DNA from 2 places in the Ruminococcus sp. 1001136sp1_2201st1_G3_2201SCRN_220225 genome. Region 2 is predicted to be linked to the other one. Evidence: predicted binding sites of a transcription regulator. Region 2 holds the regulator's gene; the other holds the start of a gene.
The links. Region 2 encodes Rex, which represses fermentation and respiration genes when NADH is low (regulators of the CRP and FNR family bind a similar motif). Its sites were predicted from a motif close to ATTGTTAANNNNTTAACAAT; they were not measured.
Positions count from the first base shown of each region.

Region 1 (8,348 bases), on a different contig from region 2:
TTTACAGCACTTGTCTCACTAGGCATTTACCGTTCCTCCTACATTCTGTTCATAGTAATCCAGATCCCGCAAAAGTTTTGAATCATCGTCACGGTATTCTCCGGTTTTACACAGAACTTCCGGTCTCTGTTCAGATATCTCAGGAAGAGACAGCCGGCCTGCATTGTAAGCTTTGAGCAGTTCTTTAAATGACAGGATGTCCATAGAATCATGCTGTATTGCATATCCAATAAAACGATTGAGGGTATCTGTATCATAAAGTTCTTCGAGCAACATGATCTTTCTTGCGTAATGTGTGGGCTGGTCAAACTTTTTCCCGGCTGCTTCCAGATAAGCCAGACCATTGCTGTATCTGGCAGTGAATTCCCTTCGTATCTGCGGAATCGATGTTGGCGCCTTTGGTGCTACATTTTTATAGTGCTCCGAATTTGTCGGGATTTCATGCTTGTTACGTGATGCTTCCAATTTCATGACATAGTTCTTTTTTCTGTCATAAAGCTCGATTCTGAACCCATAGATGATCCTGAAATACATGGTTTTGGCTGCAAAGATATCAGGAACGCTATACTTATTTCCGCCAATGCTGATATAACAGTCAGGACTGATGATCCTGCTTTCCAATTCCTTCAGTCGATAACGACGGTCTGGCAATGGCAGCAACAGATCCCGTTCTTCCTGAAGATAATGTATGTTTGGAATCCTTTTGATCGTTGTGTGTGTTTCATTACACCAGGACTCAACGAAATCTTTTCCACGACGATTCAGATCTTCCATTGAAGCAAAGTGTTTTCCCTTTATGAATTGTTCTTCGATATAGTTGAAGGGTCTCTCGATCTTTCCTTTCTTGCGCGGCCAGTAGCAGGGACATGCATTAAGTTCTGTTCCCAGATGTCTTGCCATAAGCAGGGCATGGGGATTATAACGGATCTCCATTTCGTTCCTTGGATTATTTTCGATGACCAATGCTGTTGGATTATCGATCAAAAGCTCCAGTGTTACTCCACCAAGATCTTCAAACAGTTCCTGAATTGCTTCATAAATGGCTGCCGCATCTGCCTTTAAAGAAAAACAGACTGCTTTCTTTCTGGATGCTGAAAGTATCATTGAAAAACAGTAAACAGTTATGATCACGCCATCAACAGGGACATTATAAGGTGACCAGTCGAACTGAGCCTGATCTCCCGGAGGGCTTTCATGCCTTACAGTAGCTTTGGAACTGATGTGGTCTTTGATATCCTCTTCAATTTTTGACAGATACCGGTAAACAGGGCCAATGCTTCCTGTATAACCTCTTGCTTTCAATTCTCTAAAAATCCGTGTTCCATTGAAAAGAAACGGTTCGCATCGCCATTCGATGATCTGTTCTTTGAAACCATCAATCTTGCTCTTATAAACTGTCCGTTTATACACCGGTGCTTCTTTTTCTTCTAAAAGACTCCTGACAGTATTTCTGGACATTCCAAGTATTTTTGCAGTTGCCCGTTTTGATCTTGTCTGTTTATAAACTCGCTGAACAGCTGCCCAATCTTGCAAATCATACACCTTCTTTCAAACCTCCTCTCTTGTATTGGTGCATACAGAGAGAAGTGTATCGTTTGCTATCAGGTGGGTCAATTTTCCTCGTTAAAACTGGGTCAGTTTTAAGTATAAATCAACATACGGTAGTTGGCAGAGTAAACACTAATTATTTCCGCAAAAAAGTATGTTACAGCGAAATGTAAGAGAAAGAGAGGAGAATTTGTATGAGTATTTACAAAGATAATGTCACTGGGAAGTGGCGAGTGGTCTGTTTTTTGCAAGACCTTTTTGCATAAAATTGCAAAAAGGTCTTGCAAAAAACATAATCGGGTTAAAAATAACGAAAAAGGTATTAGTAGTTGAATCATATAACCAATGACAAAGATGATCAATCATTTTAGAATATAAATATCAAATGTGACTGTTCAGGCGCCGACGGTTAAGAAAATTTGAGTAAATAATTGTGATGCAAGATTAAAAAAGTGGGATTATTTCTTATCATTACAACAGCAAGATTTCACTGGGCTTTATCAACCCGGACTATGCAAAAGAGGGAACAGAGCTGGGAATGATTTGGGGTATTAGCGGAATAAGGAGGAAAGTGTAGTGGAGGATTATATTGGAGCGAGAGTAGATTATGAGCCCAAGTATAAAGATGTTTTAACCTATTTTCAGAATATTGGGAATCTTTATACTTGGGAAGCTGATCCTTGGTATGAAACTTGTAAATCGTGGGCAGAAACATGTTACATTCATGCAGGGATTAGTGGGGCTGAAATTACATTCCAAGGAAAAGATGCACAGGCGTTTCTCTCAAAACTTTGTATGAATAACATTAGCAAATGGAAAAACGGAAAAAATAAACATTTGGTTATGCTTGATGAAGAAGGATTGATAGCAGCTCATTGTCTTAGTATGAAAGACGACGATAATACATATCGGATTACGGCTGCACTTCCATTTGCAGCAATGAAACTGTTGGAGACTGGTGCTTATGATGTGAAAATGACCATGCGTGATATCTTTGTCTTTCAATTTTCAGGACCAAAGTCATTAACAATTATAGAAAAACTTACGAATACGAATCTTCATGATCTAGCATTTTTGCAATTTCGTAAGGTAAGTATTCCGGGACTGAATATTGAAGTGGAAGTGAACAGGATTGGGATGAGTGGAACACTTGCATATGAAATTCGTGGTTTAAAAGAAGATGGTCCCAATGTATATCATGCGGCTTATGAGATCGGAAAACCTATGGGATTAAAGAGGCTTGGATGGCGGAGTTATCCGGTGAATCATGCTTTTGGAGGATATCCGCAAGTTACGGTATCATTTGAGAGCGCTTCCTATAAAGATTCGAAGGTTGTAGAAATGTCACCTGCAAATATTTCATATACTGGAAGTGTTGAACCAGAGAATCTTCGTGCACGTTTCCGGACGCCGGTAGAGGTTGGCTGGCAATGGATGGCAAAATTGGATCATGACTTTATTGGAAGAAAAGCTCTTGAGAAAGAAATGTCAAATCCTCAAAAGATGATTGTATCTTTAATTTGGAATCCGGAAGATATTTTAGATGTACAGGCATCTTTGTATGGAGAGGGGGAGCCTTATAAGCAGATGGAGTATCCCTGTTGCGTTCCGGGCATGTGTGGAGGACATCAGGACTATGTTACCACAAGGGATGGCAAGGTTATTGGTTTATCCAGTAGTGCGGTATATAGTTCCCATTATCATAAAATGATTTCTGAATGTACCATAGATATGGAATATGCCAAAGAGTGCGAAGAAGTGATTGTAAAATGGGGCGATTATGGAAAGCGTATAAAGGATATCCGTGCAGTAATTGCAAAATTTCCATTAAATGATCTGGTTGAGAATAAAAATTATGATATTAGTTCTTGTCCGTATGGCTTTGAAGAATGAAGGGAGTTTCCATGAGTAAAAAAAATAGAAAATGGCTGGTATTTACGATTATGTGTCTTGCATATATGCCGGGAAGTTATGCACAATACCAGTTATCCGTGTATGCCTCGGAACTAATACAATCTTTTGGACTTACAACATCGCAGTTTTCATCTTTATTTACGGCGCCTATGATTGTAGCAATTTTCTTGAGTTTTGTAGGAGGAATGATTTCTGACAAGGTTGGTTCAAAGAAAGTCATTAATATTTCATTTGTTATAGCTGGAATTGGAATGATTGGGAGAGTTTTTGCAAATAGCTATATGCCATTTTTTCTTTGCATGGCATTAACCGGTTTCTCCAATATGTTTGTCAATATTAATGCATCCAAGATTACTGCAAGTTGGTTTGAGCAGGAAAAGCTAGGAATTTTGATGGGCATATTTGGATTTTGCGGACAACTTCCGGGAGCCTTTGCGACAGCAACGACGGCGGTTTTGTTTGATAGCAGGACATCTGCTTTTATTGTATCAGCAATATTCTGTATTAGTGTATTTGTTTTATGGTTGCTTTTTGTGAAAGATAAGCCAGAGGATACAATGGAAGAAAGGGAGAAGATAGATCAGGAAAATCAACCTTCCATTGGGGATTCTCTTAAGGTAGTACTTTCTAATAAAGGTGTATGGCTGGTTTCTATTTGCATTATGATGGCTCTTGGCAGTACGGTAACTTTATCCACTTTTATGCCGATGGCATTGCAGACCATGTATGGAATAGATATGAAAGTATGTGGTACGATTGCATCTATGTTGACATTGGGAAATTGTATTGGCTCTATTACAGGTCCCATTGTATTCTCTAAAATCAAAAATGTTAAAGTGTTTGTATCAGGAGCTGCCGTGTTGAGTTTTGCCGGAATTATTATGTGTTGGAGATTTCCGTCCATATTCGTTTTACACATACTGGTTCTTTATACTGGAATTATGCTTGGAGCGTCAATGCCTATTTTCCTTTCCGCACCGGTTTTGTTAGAAGGACTTGGAACTAAATATGCAGGAAGTGCGGCGGGTGTCATCTCTACATTACAGCTTCTTGGAGCTGTTTTGATTCCAACTTATATCTTAACACCGATTGCGGGAGAAAATTATAGTTTGTTGTTTATGCTTGCATCCATATGTATGGTAATTATGTTCCTCTGTGGGCTGTTACTCCCTCAGTTTGGAAACAATCAAAAGTAAGAATCACAAAATAAATGAAAATCTTCCTATGTTGCAATGAAATTGCTGTCGCAAGCCAAATTTCAAGCATAGGAGGATGTCCAAATTAAAGTGTTTCGCAGATGAGGCAGGATATTAATAAATAGAGAAGCATATTTTCATCCAGGTAATCCAGTGAAATATGGAGCAGGTCTTCGATTTTTCGTAGCCGGTAGATCAAGGTGTTTCTATGAAGATGAAGCGTCCGGGCAGTCTCCGCTATATTTCTTCCGTTGATAAGATAGCATTTTAAATTATGAATGAGTGTGAGATCCTGCTCCATATGGCTTTGCCACAGGGATAAAACAGCTGGGTGGCAGAAGCCCGGCAAGGAGTTTTTTTCCTTAAGGACACCATATAAAACATGTAGAAAGGCTTCATCAAACCTTTGAATATGTTTTTGAGGCTCCAAAGGGTAAGATTTCATAAGCCTGCATTGTCCATATGCCATGGAAAGCTCCGTGAATCTAAAAAAACGGGTGCTTATATAGACCTTAAGGGAAAGCCGTTTTAGCAAATCCTCCAGTGCGGCGTATGATTTTTCATAATCAGGATCAAAATCCCGCCTGCGGCAAACCGCAACAATAGAATGTTCAAAATAGAGGACAACTCCATGAGGCAGAATGTTTTTTATCTGATGAATATAGGCAGACTGACGGGTATCCGAGACGTCAGATTCCGGAAGGGAAAATTGATAAAGATACCAAATATCCTGGTTCGTATAATTTCTGGCTTGGAGATAATAAGAGGTAGAAAGCTCATCTGCCGGATATCCCTGTAAAAGCCGTATAACATAATAGTTTTCTTCATCCTGCAAAAGAAAAGGCTGAATCTGGTGATTCATAGCAAGCTCTGTAAAATGAACGACTTCTAATAACAAAGCCTTTTGTGCTTCCGTAAAGGGACCGTTTATATCTGTCGTACCGAATGCTCCAAAGTTTTTTCCCTCAAAATAAAGCGGAGCGGTCAGAGAGTGATGGGATGGATCCTGACGAAAGACGCTGGAGATTAAGCGGTTTCCGCTGTGAATTTCCTGCATAACTCTCTGGTGTTCGTCAGGATATATGGATTCTGTCGGTGTAAAGCCGAAATTGATAACCTCGTCCCAGAGAGTTCCCTCGATTTTTTCCTGAAATTTCCCGGTATAATGCAGCAGCTTTCCGGTTGGAGAAAAAAGGGCAATCGGGTTGCAAAGAAAGGTGGTCGCATAATCAAGCAGATCTGAAACGTCTTTGTTTTCGATAATTATATTTAGGCATTGCTCATACCAGGCATAGTACTTATCAAAAATATCCAGAAACTCACGGAATACCTTATGAAAAGGCTCGTCCGTATATAAGATGGCGGCATGCTCCATCCAGGAAGGGTTTATCTGTCCCTCCCTTGATCCGGTTTTGGTACAGAAAATCAGGAACCGGGGCTTACGTATATCCCATTCCCTATCAAGGAAAGAGCTCTCTTGTGTTAAATACAGAAAATCATTATCGATTATTTCCATGGAATCATCAAGCATGCGGGCATGCCGGAATAATTGATCTAAGCCCGTAGATTTATAAAAAATCCTGTATTTATCAGGAATCCAGTCAAGGATGACAGAAATGCTCATAGATTTCATTGCAAAAAACTCCTTTGGTTATTTTTGACGAAAAAAGACGGTATAAATGAATTATATAACTGATGACGGGAGATGGCAACTGCTTTACTATGAATATATAGGAAACACTGTTCAGGCGCCGACAGTTAGAGAGGAGATAATATAATTCAGACAAAAGGAAGGAGGCAATAAAAAGAGCTGAGGGAGCATCCTATAAAGGGGTATCGATTTTTTAATATTATAACTATATAGTTGAAAGGATTATTTTTTATGAAAAAGATATTATTAAATGGAGTAGACGGGAATTTTGGAAGCAGATCAGCCCGTGTATTGCTGGAAAAATATCCTCATGAAGCTTTGATTTTTACGGCTCCAACAAAAAATGGTCTTGAAAAATACCAGGCAATGGGCATTGAAACCAGAATTGCCGATTTTAACAATGCGGAAAAACTGACGGAAGCATTTAAAGATGCGGATACAGTTATTCTGATCTCCATGCCATTCGTTGGACCGAAAAGAAGAGCGGCACATAAAATTGCAATTGATGCGGCTGTGGCGGCAGGTGTAAACAAACTGGTTTATACATCGATTGTAGGAGCCGGACATGAGGATATCAATGCTTACGAAGTAAACGATCATGTATGGACCGAAAGGTATATCAAAAAACAGCCCATCCATTATTTGATTCTTCGGGATTCCCAATATGCGGAAGCAATGGTCTCCACATTTGTGGAAGCAGTTGAAAATACAAACGGCATCATCCGCAATAACATGGGAGATGGGAAAATGGCATTTGTTTCGAGGGATGACTGTGCGCTTGCGGCGGCCTGTGCGGCAATGTCTGATTGGGAAGATCGAATTGTTGATATAAATGGAGCCGAGCTTCTGACAATTGCACAGTACATGGCAATCGCCTCGGAGGTTACGGGTAAAAAGACGGAATACCAATATATCAACGATGATGAGATGTATGAGTTCTTTGACTCCATCGGCGTTCCAAGGACAACGGAGGAAATGTGGGCGGACACGGCGAAGAACTTTCCATTTTGCTCAGATGGAATGGTGTCCTTTGGCAGGGCAATCCGTCTGAATCAAATGAGTACATTTACAGATGATTTTGAAAAGCTGACAGGGCAAAAACCCATCACGGTAAGAGAAATGTTTGAAGATATGGAAAATCATTTAATCGGAACAAGAACATCTACAGATAATTAAAAACAGTAGGAGGACGAAAAATGGCAGAAATGATGAATCCGGCGCTGGAAGGCGCCACCTTATTGTTCCCACAGGGATCTTTTATTACGGCCTATGCTTATACGGGCGTGGAGGATGAGATCAAGGCATATCAGACCAGCGCATGGATTGGAACGGCGCTTATGACATCCCCCATTTATGATGTATACGGACCGGATGCCGTTAAATTAATGGGACAGGTTTGTACAAATGATTTTACCACGCTGGGAATGAACGGCATACGCCATGCCGTAATGTGCAATGAGAAAGGTCAGATTCTGACAGACGGCGTTGTAATCCGTATCGGAGAAGATCGTTACAGAACCTACTGGCTTGATCCGGTGATCTCTTATTATGTCAATACATCAGATCTGGATGTGCATGGCGAAAACATGAGCGGAAAGGAATATTTTATCCAGATTGACGGTGAAAAGTCCTTAGAGATTCTGGAAAACGCATTCCAGGCTAATCTTCACGACATCAAATTCGGCAGACATAGAATCCAGGAGGTAAACGGAAAACAGGTACGCATCATCCGGCTTGGCATGTCCGGCAACCTTGCTTATGAAATTCACGGAGATATGGCGGATTATGCGGAGATCTATAATCTGGTATGGGCGGCAGGTGAAAAGCTGGGAGCAAGAAAGCTTGGGCTCCAGGCTTATAACATGTTTAACCATACGGAGGCCGGATTCCCGAATATCAATCTTCACTATCCGCTTCCGTGGCTGGAAACCAGCGAGAAAATGACAGAATATATGCGCACAGTGCCTCAGTTATCCATGTTCAATCTCAATCGAAGGCTTCTCGGAAGTGTGGGGGATGATCTTCAGGCTCGCTTTGTT
Region 1 covers NZ_JBCOME010000021.1:34,140-42,487, forward strand. Annotated here, with positions in the region: gene istB (IS21-like element helper ATPase IstB) at 1-26, opposite strand, end outside; gene istA (IS21 family transposase) at 19-1,542, opposite strand; gene AB5642_RS08675 (aminomethyltransferase family protein) at 2,125-3,441, shown strand; gene AB5642_RS08680 (nitrate/nitrite transporter) at 3,453-4,658, shown strand; gene AB5642_RS08685 (CdaR family transcriptional regulator) at 4,744-6,291, opposite strand; gene AB5642_RS08690 (NmrA family NAD(P)-binding protein) at 6,541-7,485, shown strand; gene AB5642_RS08695 (aminomethyl transferase family protein) at 7,506-8,348, shown strand, end outside.
Region 1: the regulator Rex is predicted to act here: its motif matches at 6,499-6,518, upstream of AB5642_RS08690 (NmrA family NAD(P)-binding protein).

Region 2 (8,348 bases):
AGCATTCTCGCAATAGGTACTGCACCGTGACCATATGCATCCGCTTTGATCACTGCGATGATCTTTGTACCCTCTTTTATGTTCTTCTTCATCTGTTCAAAATTATATCTGATTGCGTCAAGAGAAATCAATGCTTTGATTCTGCTGTATTTTTCCATAACATTTTCCTCGATTTTCTAAATTTATCAGAGCATGCCCCAAAAGGCGTTCTGCAAAATGTACGTCACAATTCTCATTCTTTACTCTGAACTTCTGCCAGTTTCAAAACTTCCGGCAGGGCTTCGATCATATCCTTCGCCGTCATGCCGTGAGATCCTTTTTTCTCTCTGGCAATATCACCGCAAAGACCGTGAATGTATACTGCCAGGGCAGCTTTATAGGAAAGCTCCTGTTCTTCCTCACAGCTTAAATACATGCAGAGAACAGCTGCGATAATACCGGAAAGTACATCTCCGCTTCCTGCTGTGGCCATTCCCGAATTACCAGAAAGATTCAGATACAGCTTTTCATTCCGGTCAGTCACTACTGTACATGCGTCTTTCAGTACCAGAACACCGCCACTTTTCTCTGCATATTGATAAGCACGGGCTACAGGGTCTTCCTTTAGTTTTGATACATCCAAGCCGCAAAGACGGCTCATCTCGCCCATGTGGGGTGTGAGAATGGTCTGTTTCCCTATGAATTTCATCCATTGTGGATGCATTGCCAGAATATTCAGACCATCTGCATCCAGTATAACAGGCTTTCCTGCTTTTGTTCCGTTTTCCAGGAACCAAAGCATTCTTTCCTTTCCTGAGCCTTCTGTTCCAAGCCCTGGACCGATCACCAGCACATCACACCAGTTTAAATTTTTCCTATTGGCTTCCTCATCAAATTCGCTGGTCAGCATTGCCTCAGGCAAAAGGCTCTGTAAAGGAATCCGGTTCTCTTCCACAGTCTGGATCTTCACCATCCCGGCACCTCCATGAAGTGCTGCACTGGCACTCAGGCAGGCTGCTCCGCACATTCCCTTCGAACCCGCTACAAGAAGGACCTTGCCAAATGTTCCTTTATTTCCCCATGGTTTTCTTGCCGGAAGAGTTTTCACGTCAGATTTTTCCATATGCCAGGCAGCCTTGCTTGCAAGCTCACTGCCATCACGGTCCCGGTCATAAATCCCAATATCCGCCACCACAGTTCTGCCAGCATAAGCTCTTCCCGGATACAGACAAAGTCCACGTTTTTTATATGCAAATGTTACGGTAAGATCTGCCTCAAAAGCAGTTCCAAGAACAGCTCCTGTATCTCCATGAATGCCAGACGGAATATCCACCGCTGCTTTATACGCAGGAGCTTCATTCATATGGTCAATTATCTCTTTGTAATTCCCGGTAATCTCCCTGGAGAGTCCAACGCCGAAAATTCCGTCTACTATAACAGTATATTCATCCCATACAGGGTTATTCATTACCGGTACCTGGTAGCTCATGGCAATATCCCACTGATGTCGGGTTTCTTCTGTCATTTTATCCGGATTTCCTGCAAGATAAATCTCAGAACGGATTCCCGCCAGATGCAGAAGTCTTGCAATGGCAATGCCGTCACCTCCGTTATTGCCAGATCCGCAGACGGTCAGAATCCGTTCTTTTTTCAAATTAGCAGAACCGTTTTTCTTTTCCAGATATTTCCGGATCTCTTCTGCTGTGGCAAGTGCCGCCCTCTCCATGAGAACCAGGGAGGGAACATGCATATTATGAATAGTGCCATGGTCAAGCAGCTTCATCTGACTGCAGGTTACAACTTTTTTCATAAGGCCACTCCTAATGCAAAACTGCCGCCCGGTCTCCTGTAAATCCTTCAGCGAGACAAGCAGCAGTCCTCTTTGACTTTTATTCTTTGTTTTCTTTATGTTCGTTACGATACTGGCTTAAGTTGTAAGACAGTGCCATCAGACTCTCGGACAGATGAACGTTCTCTACGATCACATCCTCCGGGGCGTCAAGATCTGTATGGGCAAAATTCCAGATTGCCTTGATTCCATTGTCAATAAGAACCTTCGCCATCTCCTTAGCCTTATTCTTCGGCAGGGTCAGAATGGCAATCTCCACCTGATTCTCCCTGATAAATTCCGGGAGACTGCTAACCATCTGGATCTCGATCCCGCGAACGGAAATCCCCTCCAAAACCGGGTTTACGTCAAAAATCCCTACCAGACGGAAGCCACGTTTTTCGAAGTCTCCATAATTGGCAAGTGCCTGTCCCAGATTACCTGCACCCAGGATGATCATGGGATGAATGGTGTCCAGTCCCAGTATTTTACCAATTTCTGTATAAAGATATTCTACATTATATCCATATCCCTGCTGTCCAAAACCGCCGAAATTATTTAAATCCTGTCGGATCTGCGAAGCAGTCACATGCATTTTTTTACTCAAGTCGTTGGAAGATATACGTTCCACCTTCTCTTCCATCAGCTCCCCCAGATAGCGATAATATCTTGGCAATCTCTTAATTACCGCCTTTGAGATCTCTTTTGCATCCAAAATGTTCCCCTCCTTGTTTCCGCTGCCTGTAATTTTCCGCTAAAAACGCATCGCGGAACATTACCTGTAATCGGCAGCCCGCGTAACACTATGTCAATTATACCGAAATGTTATTTTCTTGTCAATTAAAGTTGTGCAGAATTACAAATTTTTGCAATTTTTTTTGTGATTTGACAATTATTCTTTCAAAAAATAAATTTTTCAAGTATAATATACTATTGAACATTCTAATAATGCTGTTTCTGTGTATACAGAACCGCCTTTTTAAGGAGGAACTTATGATTTTATCATGTCAGAGCATCTGCAAATCTTTTGGGGAAAAGGTAATCCTGCAGGATGCTTCTTTTCACATAGAAGAACGGGAAAAGGCCGCTCTCATCGGCAATAACGGTGCGGGAAAAACGACTCTTCTTCGTATTATCATGGAGGAGATTTCCGCGGATTCCGGTCAAGTGGTCATTGCCAAGGATAAGAAGATCGGTTATCTGGCCCAGTACCAGGATATCCACGGTCATCACACCATTTACGAAGAACTGATGACCACCAAGCAGTACATTTTGGATATGGAGGACAAGATCCGTTCTCTGGAACAGGAAATGAAATACGTAGCAGGCGACAAACTTGAGAGCCTGATGAACAGCTATACCCGCCTGACGCACCAGTTTGAGCTGGAAAACGGCTACGCTTATAAAAGTGAAATCGTAGGAGTTTTAAAAGGTCTTGGATTTGAAGAAGAAGACTACGGCAAACAGATTGAGAACCTTTCCGGAGGTCAGAAAACCCGGGTTGCACTTGGCAAGCTTCTGATTTCCAAACCGGATATTCTCCTTCTGGACGAGCCTACCAACCATCTGGATATGGAGAGCATCGCATGGCTTGAGACCTATCTTCTCAACTACCCGGGTGCTGTATTTATCGTTTCCCATGACCGTTATTTTCTGGACAAGGTAGTTACCAAGATTGTGGAGATCGAGGCTGCCCAGATGAGAATGTACGAAGGCAACTATTCCGCTTATGCCCTGAAAAAAGCGCAGCTGCGTGACGCCCAGTACAAGGCTTACCTGAACCAGCAAAGAGAGATCAAACATCAGGAGGCTGTTATCACCAAGCTCCGCTCCTTTAACCGTGAGAAATCCATTAAGCGTGCTGAGAGCCGTGTAAAAATGCTGGACAAGATCCAGCGTATTGAGAAACCAATTGAAATTGATAACCAGATGCGTATTTCCCTGGAACCACGTTTTATCAGTGGGAATGATGTACTTACTGTAGAAGGACTTTCCAAGTCTTTCCCGGGACAGACCTTATTTACCGATATTAATTTTGAGATCAAGCGCGGAGAGCGTGTGGCTCTGATTGGAAACAATGGCACTGGCAAGACTACAATTCTGAAAATTCTCAATGGAATCGTAGCAGCTGACGCCGGACGGTTTGCCCTTGGCTCCAAGGTTCAGATCGGTTATTATGACCAGGAGCATCATGTTCTGCATATGGAGAAAACTATTTTCCAGGAGATATCAGACACGTATCCGACTCTCACTGAGACTGAAATCCGCAATATGCTGGCTGCTTTTCTTTTCACAGGAGATGATGTGTTTAAGCTGATTTCCTCTCTCTCCGGTGGTGAACGCGGCCGTGTTTCCCTGGCGAAGCTGATGCTCTCAGAAGCCAACTTCCTGATACTGGATGAGCCTACCAACCATCTGGATATTGCATCCAAGGAGATTCTGGAGGAAGCACTGAACAGCTACACAGGAACTGTCCTCTACGTTTCCCATGACCGTTATTTTATTAACCAGACTGCTACCCGCATTATGGATCTGACCAACCAGGCCATTGTCAATTATATCGGTGATTATGATTACTATCTGGAAAAGAAGGATGAGATGACCCGGATTTATGCTCCTGCTCAGGAGACCGCAGCTCAGGAAGTTAAGGAAAACGTTTCTGAAACCAAACTCACCTGGCAGCAGCAGAAAGAGGAACAGGCTCTGAAGAGAAAACGGGAAAATGAGCTGAAGAAAGTGGAAGCACGGATTGAAGAGCTGGAAGCAAGGGATAAAGAAATTGATGAAACCATGGTTCTGCCAGATATCTGTACGAATGTGGCAGAATGCACGAAGCTCAGCCGGGAAAAAGCTGCTATAGCAGAAGAACTGGAAGGGCTTTATGAAAAATGGGAGGAGCTGGCATAAAATACCAGTGACCTGTTCTTTTGAGCCTTACATTTCATATTTATTTCAAAAACAGGAACGGTTTCGGATATTTATATTCGAAATCCGTTCCTGTTTTTTTATAACAATATTAACATTTTTACTTCAAATAACTTTTAAAAGCTGTCTGTTTTATTACATGGCCTCAAGCTTCTCTCTGATTGCAAGAATAAACTCGCGGCTGTTAAGGACTTTTACATCCTTTAAGGAAGTAATCAGTGCCAGGTCTTTGGTCATCTGTCCGCCTTCGATGGTGGAAAGGGTTGCTTTCTCCAGCTTATCTGCGAACTCTATAAGCTCCTGATTCTGATCCAGCTCACCCCTTTTTCGCAGAGCACCGGTCCAGGCGAAGATTGTTGCTACAGAGTTGGTGGAGGTCTCCTCTCCCTTCAGATGACGATAGTAATGTCTCTGTACAGTTCCGTGAGCTGCCTCATACTCATAATATCCATCTGGAGAAACCAGTACAGAAGTCATCATTGCCAGAGAACCAAATGCAGAAGAAATCATGTCACTCATAACATCTCCGTCATAGTTCTTACAGCCCCAGATAAATCCGCCTTCTGCTTTCATTACGCGAGCTACTACATCATCAATCAGACTATAGAAGAACGTAATGTCTGCTGCCTCAAATTTCTCCTTAAACTCAGCTTCATAAATATTATGGAAAATCTCTTTAAATCTTCCATCGTATGTTTTGGAAATGGTATCCTTGCCTCCAAACCACAGATCCTGTTTGGTATCTAAGGCATAATTAAAGCAGCATCTTGCAAAGCTGGTAATGGATTTGTCCAGGTTGTGAACACCCTGGATCACACCAGGTGTGTCAAAGTGATGGATCAGCTCCGTTCTCTCCTCGCCGTCTTCTCCTTTGAATACCAGCATAGCATCTCCTGGTTTGTCAATGTACATCTCGGCATTCTTATATACATCACCGTAAGCATGACGGGCAATGGTGATAGGTTTCTTCCAGTTCTTCACGCATGGCTCGATTCCCTTTACCACAATGGGAGCACGAAAAACAGTTCCATCCAGGATTGCACGAATAGTTCCGTTAGGGCTTTTGTACATTTTTTTCAGATTATACTCAGACATTCTAGCTTTATTCGGGGTAATGGTGGCACATTTAACAGCAACTCCGTATTTCTTGGTGGCTTCCGCTGCATCTATGGTTACCTGGTCATCAGTCTCATTTCTGTATTCCAGTCCAAGATCATAGTATTCTGTCTTCAGATCAATAAAAGGAAGAAGAAGCTCATCCTTGATCAACTGCCACAGAATTCTGGTCATCTCGTCCCCATCCATCTCAACAAGAGGGGTCTGCATTTGAATTTTACCCATTATTACCTCCTAGTATATGTTTTGTGGTAACTGTGAACTATGTCCACAGCAACCCTATTTTAACGTAATTCCAAGTCTCTGGCAAGTCTCTGCTACAATTGCTTCCAGTTCTGCATCGCAAAGCACAGTAACACGGCCATCCTCATACTGCTGGTCAACCCAGGACTTGATCATCTTTACAAGCTCACTGTTCTTATCAACCTTCTGGTCACCCTTCAGTCGATAATGGCTGTCGATCCAGTGTGCGATTCCGGCAGCTCCGGAAGTATTGGAAACGGCAACCTCAACCGGGCGGTTCAGGAATTTCTCGGTATCAAATACGTTATAGATTTCCTCATTTTTCAGAAGTCCGTCGGCGTGGATACCAGCTCTTGTTACATTGAAGTTCTTTCCAACGAAAGGAGTTCTTTCCGGTATGTGGTAGCCAATCTCTTTCTCATAGTACTCAGCAAGCTCTGTGATAACAGTTGTATCCATACCTCCAAGGTTTCCGCGAAGCTGTGCATATTCAAATACCATTGCCTCAAGAGGTGTATTTCCGGTACGCTCTCCGATACCAAATAAAGAAGTATTAACACCACACGCACCATACAGCCATGCTGTTGTAGAGTTGCTGACTGCCTTATAGAAGTCATTATGTCCATGCCACTCGATCAGTTCAGAAGGAACGCCTGCATGAACCATAATACCATAAATAATACCAGGTACAGAACGAGGGATCACGGCACCAGGATAGTTAACACCGTAGCCCATGGTATCACAGCAGCGAACCTTAACCGGAATGCCGTACTGCTGGCGAAGCTTCATCAGTTCAAGGCAGAATGGGATAACATAGCCATAAATATCAGCTCGTGTAATGTCTTCAAGATGGCAACGGACAGAAACACCGATTTCCAGACATTCTTTTACAATGCTTAAATAATGCTCCATCGCCTGTTTACGTGTCATTTTCATCTTATAAAAAATATGATAATCGGAACAGCTTACCAGGATACCGGTCTCTCTCATACCCATATCACGGACAAGCTGGAAGTCCTTCTTATTTGCACGGATCCAGCTGGTAACCTCAGGGAACTCATAGCCTCTCTCCATACATTTCTCAACAGCATCACGGTCTTTCTTACTGTAAAGGAAAAATTCAGAAGCACGGATCCTTCCTTCCGGTCCGCCCAGCTTATGAAGGTAATCATAAATCCTTACGATCTGCTCAGTGCTGTATGGTGCTCTGGACTGCTGGCCATCACGAAATGTCGTGTCGGTGATCCAGATATCATCTGGCATATGATGTGGAACAACTCGGTCGTTGAATGCAATTTTCGGTACTTCAGAATATGGAAAAAGATTTCGGAATACATTGGGAGTTGTAACATCCACAAGCGGATACATATGCTCCTCTAACTGAAGCAGGTTTGTGTGGCGATTCATAGAAACACGTCTGTTTTCCATAGATATTTCCTCCTCATCTTTTGGAACTCTTGCTGTCCATTTTACTCACTTAAAGCGACTTCGTCAAGTGCTTTTATACTGTAAAGTGATAATTCTTTATCAAAGTTTGTGTATTCTTTTTCGTACATTTCTTCAAATCACTTAAGCAGAAATCCTTTTCACACAATTGGCTGCTTTTACATTTTCAGAAACTTTCTGCGGTTAAATTTCCCCCACCCTTGCAGGTTTTGAGGCAGTCCCATATCATCTGCACTATTCATCAGCATAGTTTTAATATCCGTATTGGTAAGTGCAGGATTTTTTTCCAAAGCACAAGCAATAGCACCTGTCACCAGAGGCGTAGACATAGAGGTGCCGCTTTTCACACCATAGGAATAAGGTTTTCCAGGCACGCAGGACATAATTTTATTTCCAGGTGCCACAATATCCGGCTTGCACACGCATTCCGCCGTTGGTCCTCTCCCTGAAATAGCACTGCGCCCTTCCAACAAATCGCTGGAGCCCACTGTGATCACTTTTTTGCTGCTTCCCGGAGCTGTGATACTGCCCGGCCTTGGTCCCTGGTTTCCGGCAGCTGTGACCACTACTACTCCTTCATCCCACAGCTGCTCCACACTTTCCAGAAGCCTGGCATGGTTTCTTTTTGAGTTACAGGTAGTTCCCACAGAAATATTTACCACCCGGATCCTGTACTGCTGCCTGTATTCCCGAATCCACCGAAGAGCCCGAAGCACGTCATCCTGACTTCCATTTCCATAACGGTCAAGCACTTTCAGCGCAATGATTCCGCAGCCAGGTGCTGCGCCTCTGTATTTTCCCATGGAAGCAG
Region 2 covers NZ_JBCOME010000053.1:3,514-11,861, reverse strand. Annotated here, with positions in the region: gene alr (alanine racemase) at 1-158, opposite strand, end outside; gene AB5642_RS15525 (NAD(P)H-hydrate dehydratase) at 233-1,789, opposite strand; gene AB5642_RS15520 (redox-sensing transcriptional repressor Rex) at 1,869-2,522, opposite strand; gene abc-f (ribosomal protection-like ABC-F family protein) at 2,801-4,714, shown strand; gene AB5642_RS15510 (NADP-dependent isocitrate dehydrogenase) at 4,868-6,073, opposite strand; gene AB5642_RS15505 (2-isopropylmalate synthase) at 6,128-7,519, opposite strand; gene AB5642_RS15500 (S8 family peptidase) at 7,696-8,348, opposite strand, start outside.